DNA from 4 places in the Paenibacillus sp. PvR098 genome. Region 1 is predicted to be linked to each of the others. Evidence: riboswitches for the same ligand, from Rfam matches in the RefSeq annotation. Region 1 holds a riboswitch; each other region holds the start of a gene.
What was found. A riboswitch is a leader RNA that binds a small molecule or an ion and turns the genes downstream of it on or off. The one in region 1 is predicted to bind cyclic di-GMP.
Positions count from the first base shown of each region.

Region 1 (4,290 bases):
ATAGGTAGTGCGGGAAAATAAAAAGCCCCCGCGCGAAAGCTGCGGAAGCTTAATGAATGCAGAGTAACTCTGTTCAATTGTTGAGCTGATCAGCCTCAGAAGCCGCTACGCTGAAAATCATCCTTACAGCCGAGGCTTGTCCTTGCCGGACCGCTGGATAGACTAATTTTCACGCTAACAACGTTGTGCCGTCGGCTGCCGACCTACAAGAGCTTCTTGCGCATGCGCACGTGCCATATGCCCGCATCAATAAACGGCTCGGGCGAGATCGTCTCGTACCCGAGCTTACGGTAGAATGACTCAGCCTGCGTCTGCGCATCCAGGATGACCGCAGGAACGCCTTGGGCCCGAATGTCAGCCTCCATCGCTTGGATAAGCTCGCGGCCGATTCCACGTCCGCGATAAGACGCGAGCACGGCGATTCGCTGGAGCTTTGCCGTCTGCCCGTCATACATCCGCCAGCGGGCAGCCCCAACAGGCTTTGAGCCTTCGGTTGCAAGAAAATGCCGGCAAGCCATCCAAGAATCGTCGAACTCATCCATTTCGAGATCTGGCGGTACCTGCTGCTCTTCCACAAACACGTTTATTCGAACGGAAAAGCAGCCTTTAAGCTGCTCCTCCGTATGTACGAGTATGATGTTGAGATTCAAACTGCGACCCCCAAGTCTATTCTAGCATCCAGGTTTCGCCCGGCTGCATCGCTCTGCCCGTGATTCCCTTAGCTGTAAGGCTTTCCGCGAACGCTTGCGCATCCTGCTGGATTGGCGGGAACGTATTAAAGTGCAGAGGTACAACAGTTTTGGCTCGTAACCACTCTGCAGCTAGTGCCGCATCCTGAGGTCCCATCGTAAACACATCGCCGATGGGTAGAAACGCCAGATCAATTTGGTTACGCTCTCCGATCAGCTTCATATCGGAGAACAGTGAGGTATCCCCGCTGTGAAGAATGGTTAACCCGTTCCAGCGAATGATATAACCGCCCGGCATGCCTCCATAAATGATCTTCTTTTCTTCCTCAAGCACGATGCCGGAGCTGTGAAACGCTTGGATCATCTCGATGTCTGCATAACCAAGAGAGGTGCGGCCGCCAATATTCATAGCAAACGTCTTCGTCCCCTGCCAGCTCATGTACGTTGCCAGCTCGAAGGTAGCGATGACAGTGGCATCATTTTTCTTTGCGATCGGAACAGTATCCAGAATATGGTCCTGGTGTGCGTGTGTAAGTAAAATGTGCTCTACCTGTAGATCCTCCGGTTTCGTAGCGGCCAAAGGATTACCTGAAATGAACGGATCGATGATCAGAGAGTGCCCTCCGTGACTAAGCTGCACGCAGGAATGCCCATGATAGTGGATTTCCATAATTTTTACTCCTCCTTGGTATTGGAATGGATTGCCCATTCAGGCAAGCGCTTCATTCATTGTATCAAAGAAACGGCCACAAACTCAAAAAAGAAGAAAACCGGCTCCCCGTTCTTCTCCTCTTGTGGATACGATGCTGCAAAGCCTAATGCGTTCAGGCAAAAGCCTTCATTAAAGCCTCCCTGACGCGATCTTTGTTAAAGGGCTTGACGATAAAATCGATAGCGCCCATCGATACTGCTCGAATCAGAAGCGCCTGCTGCCCCATGGCAGACACCATGATGACTTTCGCCTCCGGATCCAACCTTTTGATTTCCTGCAGCGCGGTAAGGCCGTCCATCTCCGGCATGGTAATATCCAATGTAACCAAATCCGGCTTAAGTTCAGAATAAAGCGTAAGGGCCTCTACGCCATTACTCGCCTCGGCCACAATTTCATACCCGAATTCATCCAAGGCATTTTTCAGAATCATTCGCATAAATAAGGAATCGTCTACGATTATTATTTTTTTCACCCCGGATTACCCCCACTTGAATGTTGTATGTTCGCAAGGATAAACGGCTTCCATGACCTATAAAGGGCACGTGCGTTGGTCAAGATGATTCGTAAGACTCGTATGAACCTTGCGATATACATGCTGATTCACTAAAAAAGACCTCCCTATAGCCGTATGGGAGGCCCGCATCAGACGATATCCTCTGGTCCTTCGGCTGCTGGCGACTTAGTTAACACATTAGTCCCTTTAGCTTGCTTCCTTGACTTCCGTCAAGTTTGCCTTGCTCGAATGAAACCGATTGTAAAATGTATTATAGCATCCTATGTCGAAAATACAAGAGCGAAAACGCAGACCAACAGACCGTTATACGGCTTCCTTTAAATAGTTAACAAACGCATCCGGCTGAAGCGGAGCCCTGTAGTAATAGCCTTACACTTGGTCGCGCACGACTCAGATCTTGGTATTACTCTCTCCATCATACCACAAATAAACCGTATTGTCGGCCTGAGGGGTCAAAAGAAAAATAAGAGCGCTTCCAGCTTCGAAATTGAGAAGCCGGAGGCGCTGAAGGTGTTGAGAGATTACCGTCATATCGACGAGGTTCATGTTAAAGGGACAAGTCAACCAACTGTCAAGGCGGTTTGGTACCTCTCTGGGTGATGGAGCTTGTATGGCCGAGGCCATCCCACTGGCAAGTACCCTCAGGAGGGACTACATGCTCATTGTTTCTCCCTTGTTGCTCGCTAATTCCTTCTGTTCACCGAACAACAATTTGAGAAGCGGAGGTGTAATCAAGGTAGTCAGAATGACGACAATGATAACCGATGTGAAAAACGCCTGTGGTAGAAGATTCATTTCGAGTCCAATGGCCGCAATAATCAAGGCCACCTCGCCGCGGGATACCATGCCCGCTCCGATGCTTAAAGACGATTTCCAATTAAAACCGGTCACACGTGCTCCCAAGCCGCATCCGATGATCTTAGTCAATACGGCCATTACAGTAAGCCCGGCAATGAGCGGAAGCTGGTCCATAATCCCGTCAAAGGTTACGGAAACACCGATACTGACAAAAAACACGGGAACGAACACTGCATAAGCGATTGGCTCCAGCTTGTGCACGACTTCTGTCTTAAAATTCGTTTGGGCCACCGCGATCCCTGCTGCGAACGCACCGATAATACCAGCGATTTGCAGCGACTCGGCAAGGTAAGAAAAACCGAAGCAGACGATCAGTGCAGCAGTAATGACCGTTTCAGACACGCGCAGCGGTGCGATCCGTTTCATCACCCATGGAACGACCTTCCAGCCGAGAACAATGATGAGAGCAAAGAACAGTACTTTTTTGCCTATCAGCAGCCCTAAGCTGACGTCCCCGCCGCCCACAAAAAAGCTCATCAAGAATGCAAGCAGAATGACGACCAAAATATCGTCAACGATGGCTGCGCCAAGAATAGTAACGCTTTCTCTACTTTTTAATTGTCCCAAATCCTTAAGCGTTTGCACCGAAATACTAACGGAAGTCGCCGAGAACAGTAAACCCAGGAACAACGATTCGGCTTGCCCAAGCCCCATGAGTTGCCCTCCGTAGTATCCTCCAAGCAGAGGCATGATTATCCCTCCGACGGCCACTGTAACCGATGAATTCCGGTTCCGGTTTAACTCCTGGACATCCGTTTCCAAACCGGCAATAAACATCAATAACAAAACCCCGATTTGGCTGAACGCTTGCAGCAAATCTGAATTTTGGATCCATCCCAGCAACGCGGGTCCAATGAGGATACCCACGATGAGCTTGCCTAGGACAGCAGGCTGGCCAAGCCTTACGCAGAGGTCCCCTGCGAGTTTCGTGCAGACCAAAATGATTAATAATTGAAAGAAAAACAGCAAAGCCTACCACTCCCGTCATAATTGATTTGCAGCACAAAAGGAGCCTGTACAGACTGATTGCGTCTGTGACAGGCTCCTCCTAAGAACTGCTAATATTCATTTGTTGACTCTATTATTATAGCATTGGATATACTAATAATTCAAGAGTTTTATTCGTTTTAACGTAAACGCCATGCGGCATCGTTCAATCACAGTTCGTTACGGAAAGCTCGCGGGGAAGTGTGCTTATCGATGACCACGCACCCCATTCCCGTCATTTCCGCCCAGTCGGATATATGCACCCGCAGTAACGGTGTAAGAGAAGACCGTGTGATGGGCACCCCCCGCCAAAATCCAAGCCTCAGCCGAGTCCCGCAGCGACGGCTGCGGCTTACGAAGCTCAGCTTGAACGGTATAGACGAATCTTGGTCGAATCCAGCGATCATTCGCCTGGAATGCTCACCCACCTCTTTCAAAGGTACCCCGGTTCTTTTTGTATTTCTTACCTTAAAGCGGCGTACACTAAGAAAGTTCAGAAGGGTGGAGCATCTATGCTTATATTTCAATTA
Region 1 is NZ_JAFIBU010000001.1:1,449,442-1,453,731, forward strand. It holds gene JOE45_RS07260 (GNAT family N-acetyltransferase) at 204-650, opposite strand; gene JOE45_RS07265 (metal-dependent hydrolase) at 667-1,359, opposite strand; gene JOE45_RS07270 (response regulator) at 1,514-1,873, opposite strand; cyclic di-GMP riboswitch class I at 2,065-2,145, opposite strand; gene JOE45_RS07275 (cation:proton antiporter) at 2,567-3,742, opposite strand; partial or broken gene JOE45_RS07280 (L-arabinose isomerase) at 3,931-4,120, opposite strand; gene JOE45_RS07285 (cation:proton antiporter) at 4,273-4,290, shown strand, end outside.

Region 2 (4,290 bases), 1.1 Mb from region 1:
TCTTGTTCAATAACAATGAGCGCTTCCAGAAAAAAATGAGGCGACCTTTCTCCGATTGAATAACGGGAAATGGCCGCCGCATAGATTTATTCTGTTTTTCTTACTATCTACTTGACGGGGCTAATGTCTTGTACCCAAACTACTTCGCATTAAATAATCTCTTCATTGTGATGAATGCTTGTTGTTTTGTGAAATGTTCGGTGGAACCGAACTTATTGTTGCCAACGCTGCCCATCACTGCTGCATGATTAGTATTATCAACAATTGAACTCATAAGGGCTATCGATTCTATCGACCAGTTCGCCATGTTTTCCTCATCAGTAAAAGTGACAACGTTGGTACCTTTGGTTATTCCTAACATTCCTGAAACTCTTGATAACATGACTGCCGCTTCTTGACGGGTAATGAATCCGTTAGGGTCGAGTTTATTGTTGCCTCTCCCTCCGATAATACCCAGAGCATTAGCGGCTAATACAGTGGGATCAAATGTGTCTTCAAAGGTATCGTAGTTTATCTTTTTACCGGCGTTAGCAAGCATCTCGTCAACGGTTTTACCGGTTTTAACCGATAACAAATGCAATGCAAGTTTGCTGAAATCCGCACGATTAATGTTTGTCTTGTAACCATAATCTAATTCTATGGGTACGAGATTTAATGATGTCGCTGAACTAACTTCTGGTAATGCCCATGTTGAAGGAACATCCAATGGATTTTTAATAAAACCATAATTATCACCGTGGTTAATTTTTGCTCCGATTAATCCCTGGCTGGAACTATGCGCCCTTGCGTATTGCCCAGTTACTTCGGTGCCATTTTTGTCAATAAAAACTACTCCGCCATCTAATTTCTCTGCCCGAGCCAAGCCTTCGCTGAAGTCTTCCACCTGAGCGTACTTTTTCCCTAAATTCACCACTTGGTTACCGTTCTTATCCAGGATAACATAAATATCATCCGGACTATCCTCACGATAGGAAGCTATTGATTCTTATTTATGAACATCCAGTTATATCCGTTACCTATATTATTGAAACGTAATACACTTGCTACTCCTTCACTAAAATTCACGGCATCATCGTAAACAATCTTAGTTACTTCATCACCATTTTTATTGATCTAACCCCATTTTTCATTCTTCGAAACAACAGCTAATTCCTCATGGAAATTATTCACCCAGTCATATTTGAGTGGAATGACTTCTTTTCCGCTCTTATCGATAAATCCCCACTTGCCATTTTTATTTACTGCCGATAGACCATCATAAAATCCGGCGGTTTCAACAGAAATACCGTATCCATCATCGTCACGTATTTCATCATAATGGGGTTGAACGACTTCCTTCCCTTTCCTATCGATAAAACCCCATTTTCCATTTTTTCTTACCGCCGCTAGGCCTTCTCTGAAATTAAGTACCTCATCATAAGATGTTTTAATGACTTCCTTCCCGTACTTATCCAGGTAGACCCACTCGCCTTGTTTATTTTGATAACGAGCTAATCCCTCGCTGAATATATACACCCTGAATAATTTATTCGTATCCAAAAACAGATCGTCGATAATCAAATTTCCCTGTCTATCAATGACTCCCATGTTGCCGTAACGGGACAATTGAACCCAAGCCATGCCTTCGCTAAATGTATTTTGTACATCGTTAAAGCCGTAAAGACTCGTATATTCCTGCTCAATCGAGAAGCTTTCTTTTTCATCGGCGAAGACCACAGATTACATGTTAATCATTGCAGCAATGCTTAAACCAAACACGTTAACCGTTTCATCACTCTCTCTCCTTCGAAGTTAATGTTCTTAATAAATCTCACCTGTTGTATTATTTTGCTAATAGGCGTTATAGCCAAATCATCTTTAATGGACTCCGACTTTGCGCTAGATTTTGCGATGAGGTTAGCCAAATTGCTTATATTCTGCAATAAAGCCATGCTAAACGAGTAAGCAGCTTTCTATTTTGGATCATTCGATGTACAGCATACAGCATTGGTAAAGAGCAACTGGAGATGCGGAGGAGGCACGGAAGCCTGTTTTTGAAGTACTGAACTGCTTACATGGTTGCGTTTATCGCGCATTAAAAAGTGCGTGATAAACGCATTTTTTTGCGTAAGTCGCGTAGTAACCACACGTGAAAAACACGCTTTTTCAAGCGTGACTCACGCGGTGAAATGTGCGTGAAAAAGGCTTATTTTTCGGTTACTGTCGAATGATGTCATTGTATACTTTGTAATAGGGTTATATACCTAGGTCGTTGTATCGAAGTCCAGTCTCGAATGAAGTTGAAACAGTCGTATGGATAGTACAAAGGTTACAAAGGTTCTTATTTTAATAGTCCAATCAGCATGTGCACCATTCTATTCATTTCTTAACGATAACGGCCAACCCATTCGAAAGGTGGGGACGCAAAGCCAAGGGTCAACGGCGTGTAACACGCTACGGCAGCCGGGTTACCGAATTAGGAGGATTTCTATACACGAATCCAGTCCCTTATTCGGACTAGATTTTTAAATTTAAGGAGGAAAAAACCAGTGGCTCTTGTTAAAAACAACTTTAAAAAAAACAACGATATTCTTGAAGAAAACATTCGGGCGATTCTTGAGGAAATTGGTGAAAATCCAAACAGGGAAGGCCTTTTGGATACCCCAAAACGAGTAGCAAAAATGTACAGGGAGGTGTTTGCCGGTGTCGAGGTCAATCCCGAAACGGCATTAACCACAACGTTTGAGGAAGATTATGAAGGAATCATAACCGTAAAAGACATTACTTATTATACGTTCTGTGAACACCACCTGATTCCTTTTTATGGGAAAGCCCATATCGGTTACATACCGGACGGAAGAATTGTAGGTTTAAGCAAATTTGCCAGATTAGTGGAGCTCGTTTCCCAGCGGCCGCAAGTACAAGAGAGAATGACCCAGCAAGTCGCAGCTGCCATTATAAACGTGCTGAAACCAAAAGGTGTCATCGTGACGATTGAGGGAACCCATTTATGTATGTGTGCAAGAGGGGTTAAAAAACCTGGCACTGCTACAGTGACAACGGTGAAAAAAGGGATATTCACCGAAAGCGTTGCTTTATGTGAAGAATTTGACCGTTCCATTTCGCGCATTTGAATCGTTCAATAACAGAGGCGGGGGACACCATTATGCTTTATTTATCAAGAAGAGTCGATTTTTCCGCAACCCATGTTTATCGCGTTCCGCAATGGAGTGATGAAGAAAATCGCCGAATTTTTGGGCTTTGTAATAATCCAAGCGGACACGGACACGATTATAAACTTGAAGTTATGGCCAAAGGATTGTTAAACGAAAGCACGGGCATCGTGGTTAATACAACGGACATTAAGCGTATCGTGAATTCGTTTGTCGAACGGGAACTCGACGGTAAATTTTTGGATCGCGAACACCCATATTTTCAAATTCACATACCGACTACGGAGAGCCTTGTAGAGTATATTTGGTTTTCCCTTGAGTCTCAGTTTGACGGATGTGAACTGCATCGGATTAGATTGCATGAAAACGACTTTTTATATTCGGAAAAGGAGGCGGGCTCATTGACCCGGCTTACTCGAAAGTATCACTTTTGCGCGGCACACCGTTTACACAGCGATCATTTAACGGCAGAAGAAAATCTCGAGTTGTTCGGCAAGTGCAATAATCCCCACGGACACGGCCATAATTACTACCTTGACGTAACAGTCACAGGGACACCCGATCCCGTCACGGGAATGATTATGAATTTGGCTGAACTGGATGAAATTGTGGAGAGGGTCGTACTTGCTAAGTTCGACCATAAACATTTAAACCTGGATACAGATGAATTTAAAGAGTTGAATCCGACTTCGGAAGTCGTTGCTCTGGTCATTTATAACATGCTGCAACCGCATCTTCCTAAACTTTATAAGATCGGACTTTGGGAAACCGAAAAAAATTATTTTGAATATTATGGACCAGGAGAATAAAGATGATTGATTTTGAACAACTCAAAGGGAAAACTATTGCCATTACAGGGGCCTCCCGTGGAATCGGTAGAGAAACGGCAGGTTTACTCAGTCAACTGGGGGCGAATCTTGTTCTTGGGGCAAGAAACGAAGAAGATTTAAAATCGGTTACCGACCAAATGAATTCGCGAACATTAGTATTACCTTTGGATGTATCCGATGAAACGTCTGTAAACACATTTACGAAAGAAGCGGTATCGCATTTCAAAAGAATTGACGCACTGATCAATTGTGCCGGAGTAGGTACTTTCGACTCCCTGCTTTCGCTGTCCATAGAAGATTTCAACCGA
Region 2 is NZ_JAFIBU010000001.1:2,509,732-2,514,021, reverse strand. It holds gene JOE45_RS24005 (S-layer homology domain-containing protein) at 140-910, opposite strand; gene JOE45_RS24205 (WG repeat-containing protein) at 976-1,113, opposite strand; gene JOE45_RS12450 (WG repeat-containing protein) at 1,114-1,716, opposite strand; cyclic di-GMP riboswitch class I at 2,367-2,455, shown strand; gene folE (GTP cyclohydrolase I FolE) at 2,529-3,113, shown strand; gene JOE45_RS12440 (6-carboxytetrahydropterin synthase) at 3,146-3,961, shown strand; gene JOE45_RS12435 (SDR family oxidoreductase) at 3,964-4,290, shown strand, end outside.
Region 2: another riboswitch for cyclic di-GMP. It lies ahead of folE (GTP cyclohydrolase I FolE); the one in region 1 lies ahead of JOE45_RS07270 (response regulator).

Region 3 (4,290 bases), 1.4 Mb from region 1:
GTTTTAAGTGTATGTGCGGCTTGTATCTTTGTCCTCATAAACGGTCTGCAGCATGTCCGATAAAAGAAAAAGGATGTATAATAAAGAAAAACTGCAAAAGGGTGTTAAAGACGTGTTTATCCATGCAATAAAGCTTACCTGTAATCAACTGGGCAGGGACGGTAATATACATGCGGTGACTGAATGGTATAAGTCGTGCAGGCGAAGACCGGATGTCGTACTAGGGGAACAGCGGAACTTATGAAAAGTGAATCCTTCGTAGGAATTGACGGCTGCGCCGCGGGCTGGGTGTCGGTGGGCTGGCGGCCAACGGGAGTTGGATTGCTGGCGTGTTCGGCGATCTGATGAGCCTGTGGGAAGCGTACCGGGAGGCGGGATTGTTATTGATTGACATGCTGATCGGTCTGGCGGCCGCAACAGAGCCGCGACGTTGTGACGTGCTGGCGCGGCAGCTCTTGAAGCTTGGACGGGCGTCCAGTATATTCCCCGCGCCGGTACGCGAAGTCTTGACCGCGTCAGACTATGTCGATGCGAATGCACTGCAGCGCAGGGTCAGCGGTCGCGGCTTATCGCGTCAGTCTTGGGCGCTCGTACCGAAGATTCGCAGCCTGGACGAGCTCCGATGCAGAGCGGGAAGAGGAGTAAGGCGGGATTTGAAGAACGAATGATGCATCTGCGAGGTGTATATGGGCAAGCGGATGAGGTCGTTACCGAGCTAATGCACAGAAACCCGCGCAAAGCGCTTGCCCGTGATGACATCGCCGATGCGCTGGTACTTGCCGTAACGGCATGGTTAAGTGCAAGTGCGGGCAAGCTGAAGGAGGTTCCCAGGGAAGGAGATTGGGACCGCAATGGAAGGGGGCGAACCATCTCCTATTACTGTTTTTCTTAAAGACGAAAGGTTGGAGGAGTAATGCCGAATAAATGGGTAAGCATTATGGTTGAGAAAGCTGCGGATGGCATTTGTCTTTTAAAATGGGATGGACATCATTTGACCATTGAAGAGGCAAATCCGGCTTTTTACCAGATCATCGGCTATACAAAACAGGAGCTTTGGAAGGAAACCTTCTTATCTTTTTTATCGAACGAATACAGGGCATGGGTACTGAAGCGGTTGGAGTTTTTTGAGTATGAGGATACCTTGTTTTCAGAGGCATGTTGGACCGTAAAACACGGAATTCAAATGGACGTGGAGCTTTCCTTACGGGAAACAGTTATGGACGGGTCCCATTATTATATTATGATTGTTCGTGATGTTAGCGATAAAAAATGGATTCTGTGTCAAGGGTCCGGATTTGATATGAGAGGAACGCTTACGCCGAAATTTCGTTTTGTCGATTGCTCGTTCCACTCTCCACTGCTGGAGATGAAGAGAAGGGATCTTGTCTCGCAGTCTTTTCTTTCTTTTGTCGGGTCACGGAGTTTGCTCCAAGTAAGGCACATGCTCCGCCAAGCCGTATTGACAGGCTCTGGTTTTAGTATGAGCATGGAGTGGGTGAGCAACAATCAAAAAGCCGAAGTGGAGTTTCGTTTTCAGCCTTTGCTGAATGGTAGACAGGAAGTAACCCGAATTGCGTTTGTCGGAAGAAGACTTACGAAGGACGAAGCACAGGAGCAGTCCAAAATGGCCCTTTCGCTGAGGATGCTGATGGCGGAACGTCAAATAACGGTGACCAAGCTCTCGGAGCTTACCGGGCTGTCGATCGGTACGATTTCCAAAATAAGGAACGGAAAAATCACAAATCCTCACAAATATTCTATACAATGTATTGCGGAAGCGCTTGACGTCCATTTGAATGACCTCTGGAAGGAGTAGATATGTAATATAATGTAAAAACAATGAAGAATAATGCAAGGTTTTAACCTTTGTGTCGAATTTTAGCGAAAATTAACACGCGAATTACATACCACAAGAATGGAATAGCCCTTCTGGATATGTACATGTTGATGTTTGCCATCCCAATTGACTATAATTTAATTATTATTAATATTTTTTCATTACGATAATGGCAAACTTGCTGAAAGGCAAGGACGCAAAGCAATGGGCCTAAGGTTAGTATTCTAATACTATGGCTGCCATGCCGCCGATAATGGGAGGAACGTATGATTCGATGCACCTTTCCCCGGCTGGAGAAAGGTGTATTTTTGTCTTACCGTCAAACGTTTGATCCGATGGAAGGAGGTAGTCCGGATGTCCGACTCTATTTCGGAACTGGATTTGGTCAAAATGATAAAATCCATGGCGTTAGATTCTGCGCCTAATGAAACTGAATTCTCGGATTTTGCCAAAGGGGAAGACGACAGCAAGCAAAGGGAGTATACGGGTCAGGGTTGGTTGCGGGTAAGTGGAAATGAGATTTTTGTCCAAGATGACGCGACATCCCCCCTTACTATAGAGGCCATACCTCCGGTCAAGCTGACTATGAACGGAGAAACGGTATCCGGTGTGGTGACCGTAACATCAAAGGATAAGTTGATTTGGTCCGTAGAAGAATCTGCTTTGTTCGAAATCCAAGTGTCCGAGGATGGGATGCAAGCGCACTTGCTTGTGCGTTCGCCCGTCAGGTATGTATGGAAGCTCAGTGAGTGTGAGCCTGCGTCCCATTTGGTTCTCAGAGCGGAAGAAGACCAATCGATTATTTTAAATAAACTGGAACTTAATGATATTACTCATGAGCTGGACCGTTTGTCGATTGTGAAAAATCGAAATATTGGCGCCATATTCGAAGAAGTGCTGCATCCGACATATGAGCCGGTTCTAATCGCGCGAGGCAAGCCTCCTGTTCCAGGGAAGGATGCGGAGCTGCAGCTATTTTTCACGGAGCAAGTGGAAAATCAGTATGTGGAGATTGGCGGAGTCATAGATTACAGAAGTCATTTAAACATTCCGTCGGTAACTCCGGGAGATGTGATCGCCCGAAAAACACCGCCCGAGGAAGGGACTGTTGGATACGATGTCTATGGGAATTTTATTCGCCCTAAGGAGCCCCAGGACATTGTTATTGTAGCCAAAGATGGGGTGCAAATACGGGAGGATGGCTTCGTCATCGCTATGAGCGAAGGAAGACCGCGTATCACCGGGAACCAGACGAAGTTTTTTGATATTACCAAGGCGTTCATCGTTCCCGGCGATGTTAACATTGAAACGGGCCATATCGTATTCTCCGGCGACATTATTGTCTATGGAAATGTTATGGAGAATATGATCATAGAATCGCTTGGTAACGTCTATATCTCGGGCAGCGTCTATAACGCTACCGTTACGGCAACCGGGAGTATCCGTATTCAAGGAAATGCTATCAAAAGCAATCTGTATTCGGGCTATTTCGGGGTTCTCCATAACCGATTATACAACGGCTCCCAATTATTAATGTCCCAGTTCGAGCAGCTGATTGAAGCAGCCAAGATGCTCACTGAGATGGTGGAGAAGAAGGGGCAGAAGCCTCATTACGGACAAATTATTTTACTTTTGGTGGAGAATAAGTTTAAAGAAATTCCCAAACAGGCCAAAGAAACGTTGTCGGTCATCGTCAACATTCGATTCCGTGACAAAACGTCTTGGTTGAATCTGAAAGACATGCTGGAGCGATTCCTTCAGCTGTCGCGGATGCCTCAGCTGATTACGGAAGCAACCATTTTCGGTATTCTGAACTCACTCAAGGAGACCGTTCAACACGTCGGAAGTATGCAAGAGGCTAAAGTGCGGATTGATCTAGCGCAGTGCCATTTATCGACCCTCAAATCAAACGGCGACATACTTATTCGTAAAGAAGGAGTTCTGCAAAGCGATTTGTATTCGGCAGCCAATATTATTTTCTACGATAAAGATGCTGTATGCAGGGGATCTCGTTTGGAAGCGGATGGCGTCATTTCAGCGATGATGGTGGGTGGTCAAACGGGGGCGCCGTCGGTGCTGAAGTCCAAGACCAAAATTATGTTAAAAAGCATGAGCTCTGGAAGAGTGTGCATAGGAAATTACTGTATTGAAGTTTTCGATAGCATAGAGGATCAGACGATTGATTTGGAATGGGTGAAGAATCGGGCCTATTCCGCCATTGGTATTCAAAATCAACAGACGAACGGTAAATTGGCATGATGGTGGATGATAAAGTTTCTACTCCGTTGCTGGACATGTCGCATTTGCTGGGCAAGAGGTTGAAAAAAAATATATATAGTCGGTATGGAATATTAATTCTTCCTGCATCCTCCATTCTTACAACGGAAAGTATCCAATCGATTCATCAGCACGGCCTGAAACTTCGCAGTAATGATGTGGTTAGTCCGGAATTC
Region 3 is NZ_JAFIBU010000001.1:19,952-24,241, forward strand. It holds partial or broken gene JOE45_RS23270 (DUF429 domain-containing protein) at 345-892, shown strand; gene JOE45_RS00105 (PAS domain S-box protein) at 914-1,816, shown strand; cyclic di-GMP riboswitch class I at 1,999-2,089, shown strand; gene JOE45_RS00110 (FapA family protein) at 2,192-4,096, shown strand; gene JOE45_RS00115 (HD-GYP domain-containing protein) at 4,093-4,290, shown strand, end outside.
Region 3: another riboswitch for cyclic di-GMP. It lies ahead of JOE45_RS00110 (FapA family protein); the one in region 1 lies ahead of JOE45_RS07270 (response regulator).

Region 4 (4,290 bases), 2.1 Mb from region 1:
GCTTCGACTTTTCCATCATCATCTTTATATTCGAGTTTTAATTTCTGCTTATCGGACAGCTCGATCTCTAACTCAAACTTTTCGATCCCGTGAGCATTGGCTTCTTTTTCTGGCCGTTGCTCCTTGTCTCTATTGTCTCTATTGTCTCTATTATCTCTGTTATCTCTGTTATCTCTGTTGTCTTTGCGAGACTTTTCTTCAGACTTCTCGTCTTCATTTTCCCATTCAATTTCAACTTTACTGCCGTTCGAGAACTTGATTTCGATTTCCAGCTCTTTAACCTCGCTAATCTCCGCTTCCAGCGCTGTTAAGATTTGATTGACGATCTCTTGCTTCGTCATTTGAGGTGTAAACGCAGCCTGTTTAAGGAAATCTTCTACGGCTTGAACCGCTTCGTCTCCCTTCAGTTTTTCCTTGCCTTTTTCACCTTTGGTTTTCTTTTCAACCTCGGCACGTATCTTTCCATCGTTATTCTTATACTTTAATTCAATCTCACTGCCTGACGTTAATTCGATATCCGTTTTAAATTCGTTGATTCCGGCTGTCTTCTCATCAACCGTCTCTTTATTGATGAAGCTTGCTTCCAGCACGACATCATTCTCAACGGTCAGTGACACCACATCGCCTACAAGGAGCTGGGATGCCGGAATAAACCGCTGATTGTACGGAACTGCAAGGTCCGGCGAAATTTTATAGGTAAATGAATCTTGATTAAAGCTTTGAACTGCGATGGAACCATACGTACTGGAATAGACACTGTCCGTCACATTACGGTCAAAATTCAACGCAGTTATTGTTCCTTTGATGGTGACCGCTCCGGATTGCTCAAGTAAGTTGTCATTGGTTCTTACGAGCAGTGCAGCCATCTCAGCGCGTGTAACGTTATTATTGGGCTTGAACGTCTCATCAGGATAACCGCTAACAATGCCTTGTTGAACAGCTATGTTTACATATCCAACCGCTCCGGCCGGAATATCTCCAGCATCTTTAAAATCCGGAACGGCCGTCATTTGACTAAGCGCCTCTTTTTGTAGCCCCAGAGCTTTTACTAGTAGGCCCGCTACCCAAACCCGGCTTGCTGGTGTATTCGGTTGAAGCCTTTCTTCTGAAGTATCGAAAAGGCCTTGCTCCAAAGCGATGATAACGTATCCTTTGGCCCAGCTGTAATTGCTATCGATGATCGAAGCATCTTTGAAGTGGAGCTTGCTATCACCCGGCTTTGCTTTGGCCTGCTCTTCCAGTCCCATGAGCCGAACAGCCGTAACTACGGCTTCAATACGACTAACAGGCTGATTAGGACGAAAAGTGCCGTCTTCATAACCGGACAATACATTCTTGGATTTCATCTTCCCAATAGATTCCGCTGCCCAGGCTGCTTCTGCCGAGTCATTAAAACCAAGGTTTAATGCACTACGATTTGCACTTGAATCCGTTGTTTCCGGTTCAGCCGCAAAGCTTTGTCCTGCCAAACTCAACACCAATAATGAAATCATGAATACCTGCATTACATAACGAAGCTTTCTCATCATACGCCTCCTTGGACTAAACACCTCTTATAAAACACAAAAAAAGCTTATCTGCGCTGCGCAAAGATAAGCTTGTGTGTTTTACTAGCTTTCTCGGCAACTGGCTGGCATAGTTCAAAACCTTAGCCCCTGTAGCTTTGCGTCATCACCTTTCAATGATTTTGCCTTTATCAAGTTTTTTTATAAAAATAGCTTCAAGCTCATTATAACAGTTTTCCGTTATCTGACAAGTGTCGACATTTTTTTGAAATGTCGATTAGGCGGTTATGCAAAAAGCCGACCTAGAGGGGCCGGCTGATTTTACACTATATTTTAAACTTCAATGCTCTAAGCATTACGGTTACGGTTTCGGCACGGGTTGTATTCCCTTTTGGCTTTAGTGTACCGTCCTCATAACCATTCATTAGTCCTGCTGAAGTAGCGGTAGAAACTACAGCCTTTGCCCATTCAGAAATGTCCGAGTTATCACTATAGACCTCGCCATCTGCAACCAATTCCATTTGAAGTACGGCAATCATCATCGTATCATCCTGGCCTTGCTGAACCCTCATCTGCAGTTCGCTGCTTACTTTATTCAAATCGCTTGTATGTTGAATCCATTGAACATGCTTGTCGATTTGCGGCAGGACATATTTCCGGATTCCCCTTGTCTCTCGATGATCCTTATTACCTATCCACTCCTTAATCTTTGACAGCATATCATTGCCCCCCATCATAAAAACAGGAATATAGGACTAACTTTATATATCCATATAATTAGTAAATACGCCGTTAAAATTCGATACCCGTCCGTTGTCCTATATTTTTTCTTTTGAAAAATAGTCAAGGTTGGAACAGGGAGTCGGGGCTCTCTCATAGGTTACTGAAGATAAGAAAAGAAAAAGCAGCCATCACCGTTCAATCGAACGGCAATGGCTGCTCAAAGCTGCTGTATTTGAACAGAACTTGCTAAAACTCAACCCTTATTTGGCCTGAGCCAAATCCTGTATTCCCGTATTCGCTTTGACCAATATCTCATCGTACTTCACATCATCCCGCTTCGCGGAAAGGAAGGTTCCGAGGAAAGCGGCCAAAAAACCTAGCGGAATCGAGATGATCCCCGGATTCGTAAGCGAAATGAGCGGTGTGCCGACGAAAATCGCTTTACCTTCTACCGGATCCCAGACGTTAGGACTGATGCCTACCAGAATGAGTGCGCTGAGTACGCCGACAATCATGCCTGTAACCGCTCCCGCTGTATTGAACCTTTTCCAGTATACCGTGAACAAAAGAACCGGCAGATTGGCACTGGCTGCCACAGCAAAAGCTAAGGCTACAAGGAACGCGACATTCAGCTTCTGCGCAAACAGTGCAAGAATGATCGATATGATCGCTACGCCGACGGAAGCTAGTTTCGCCGCTTTGATTTGCTCCTTCTCGTTCGCCTTTCCATTGCGAACAATATGATTGTAGAAATCGTGGGCGAAGGCGGAAGCGGCAGAAAGCACAAGACCAGCGACAACAGCCAGAATCGTTGCAAAAGCTACGGCCGATACAAAGGCGAACAAAAATTCTCCGCCAAGGGCTCTAGCCAGGAGAGGAGCAGCCATATTGCCTGCGGCATTTGCGCTCACAATGGCATCCTTACCTACGAAAGCCGCTGCGCCGAAGCCGAGGAACACGGTCATCACGTAGAACAGGCCTATAACCCAAGTGGCGACGACTACCGATTTGCGTGCCGTAGGCGCGTCTTTAACCGTGAAGAAACGGATCAATATATGCGGCAGTCCGGCCGTCCCCAACACGAGGGCAAGGTTTAGAGAAATCGTATCGAGTCCATTCCCGAATTTGTTGCCGGGATTCAAAAAAGCTTCTTTCAGCGCGGTAGCATTTCGCATCTCGTCGAACATATGCCCGATGCTGAAATTGAATTTGGCGAAAACAATGAGCGAAATAATAAACGTACCGGCGACAAGCAATACGCATTTGATAATTTGCACCCAGCTCGTTGCCGTCATACCGCCGAAAACAACATACACGGTCATGAGGACACCCACGATGAGCACTGAGGTTGTGTAATCGAGGCTTGGGATCAGAAGAGCGATAAGGCCGCCGGCACCGACCAGCTGTGCGATCATGTAGAAGATGGAAATGACGATGGAATTGATCGCAGCTACGCCACGAATCTTCTTATGATCGAAACGGGCGGCAATCATATCGGCCATCGTATACTTCCCTAAATTTCGAAGCGGCTCGGCTACGAGATACAGCACAACCAGATAAGCAACCAGGAACCCGATGCTGTAGAAAAATCCGTCAAAGCCGAACAGCGCAACCATTCCCGCAATACCCAGGAAGGAGGCGGCGGACATGTAGTCACCCGCTATGGCAAGCCCGTTCTGCCAGCCGGTCAAGCCTCCGCCGGCCGTATAAAACTCGCTTGTTGTTTTTGTTTTTTTGGAGGCGTAATAAGTAATCACGAGCGTGCCGAGAACGATAACGAGAAACAGCAAGAAGGCTGTATTCATGGATTATCCCGCCCTTCTTTCCACAGAATGCACTTGCTTTTTAATTTCTTCACAAATCGCGTCGAAGGTTACAGATTGCTTGGAATAGAGGGAGCACAAAACCCACGTCATAATGAACTGGGCAAAAGCAAACACCCACGCCCAAGTAATCGAGCCGACGGCAGGTGTATTCAACACGTTGGAGAAAGAGGTAAGAACCGGAAGGGTAAAATAAAAAGCAAGAAAGAAGAGCGTCATCGGAATGATAAACCGTTTCT
Region 4 is NZ_JAFIBU010000001.1:3,553,226-3,557,515, reverse strand. It holds gene JOE45_RS17655 (S-layer homology domain-containing protein) at 1-1,526, opposite strand, end outside; cyclic di-GMP riboswitch class I at 1,619-1,702, opposite strand; gene JOE45_RS17650 (S-layer homology domain-containing protein) at 1,832-2,224, opposite strand; gene JOE45_RS17645 (solute symporter family protein) at 2,489-4,033, opposite strand; gene JOE45_RS17640 (DUF485 domain-containing protein) at 4,037-4,290, opposite strand, start outside.
Region 4: another riboswitch for cyclic di-GMP. It lies ahead of JOE45_RS17655 (S-layer homology domain-containing protein); the one in region 1 lies ahead of JOE45_RS07270 (response regulator).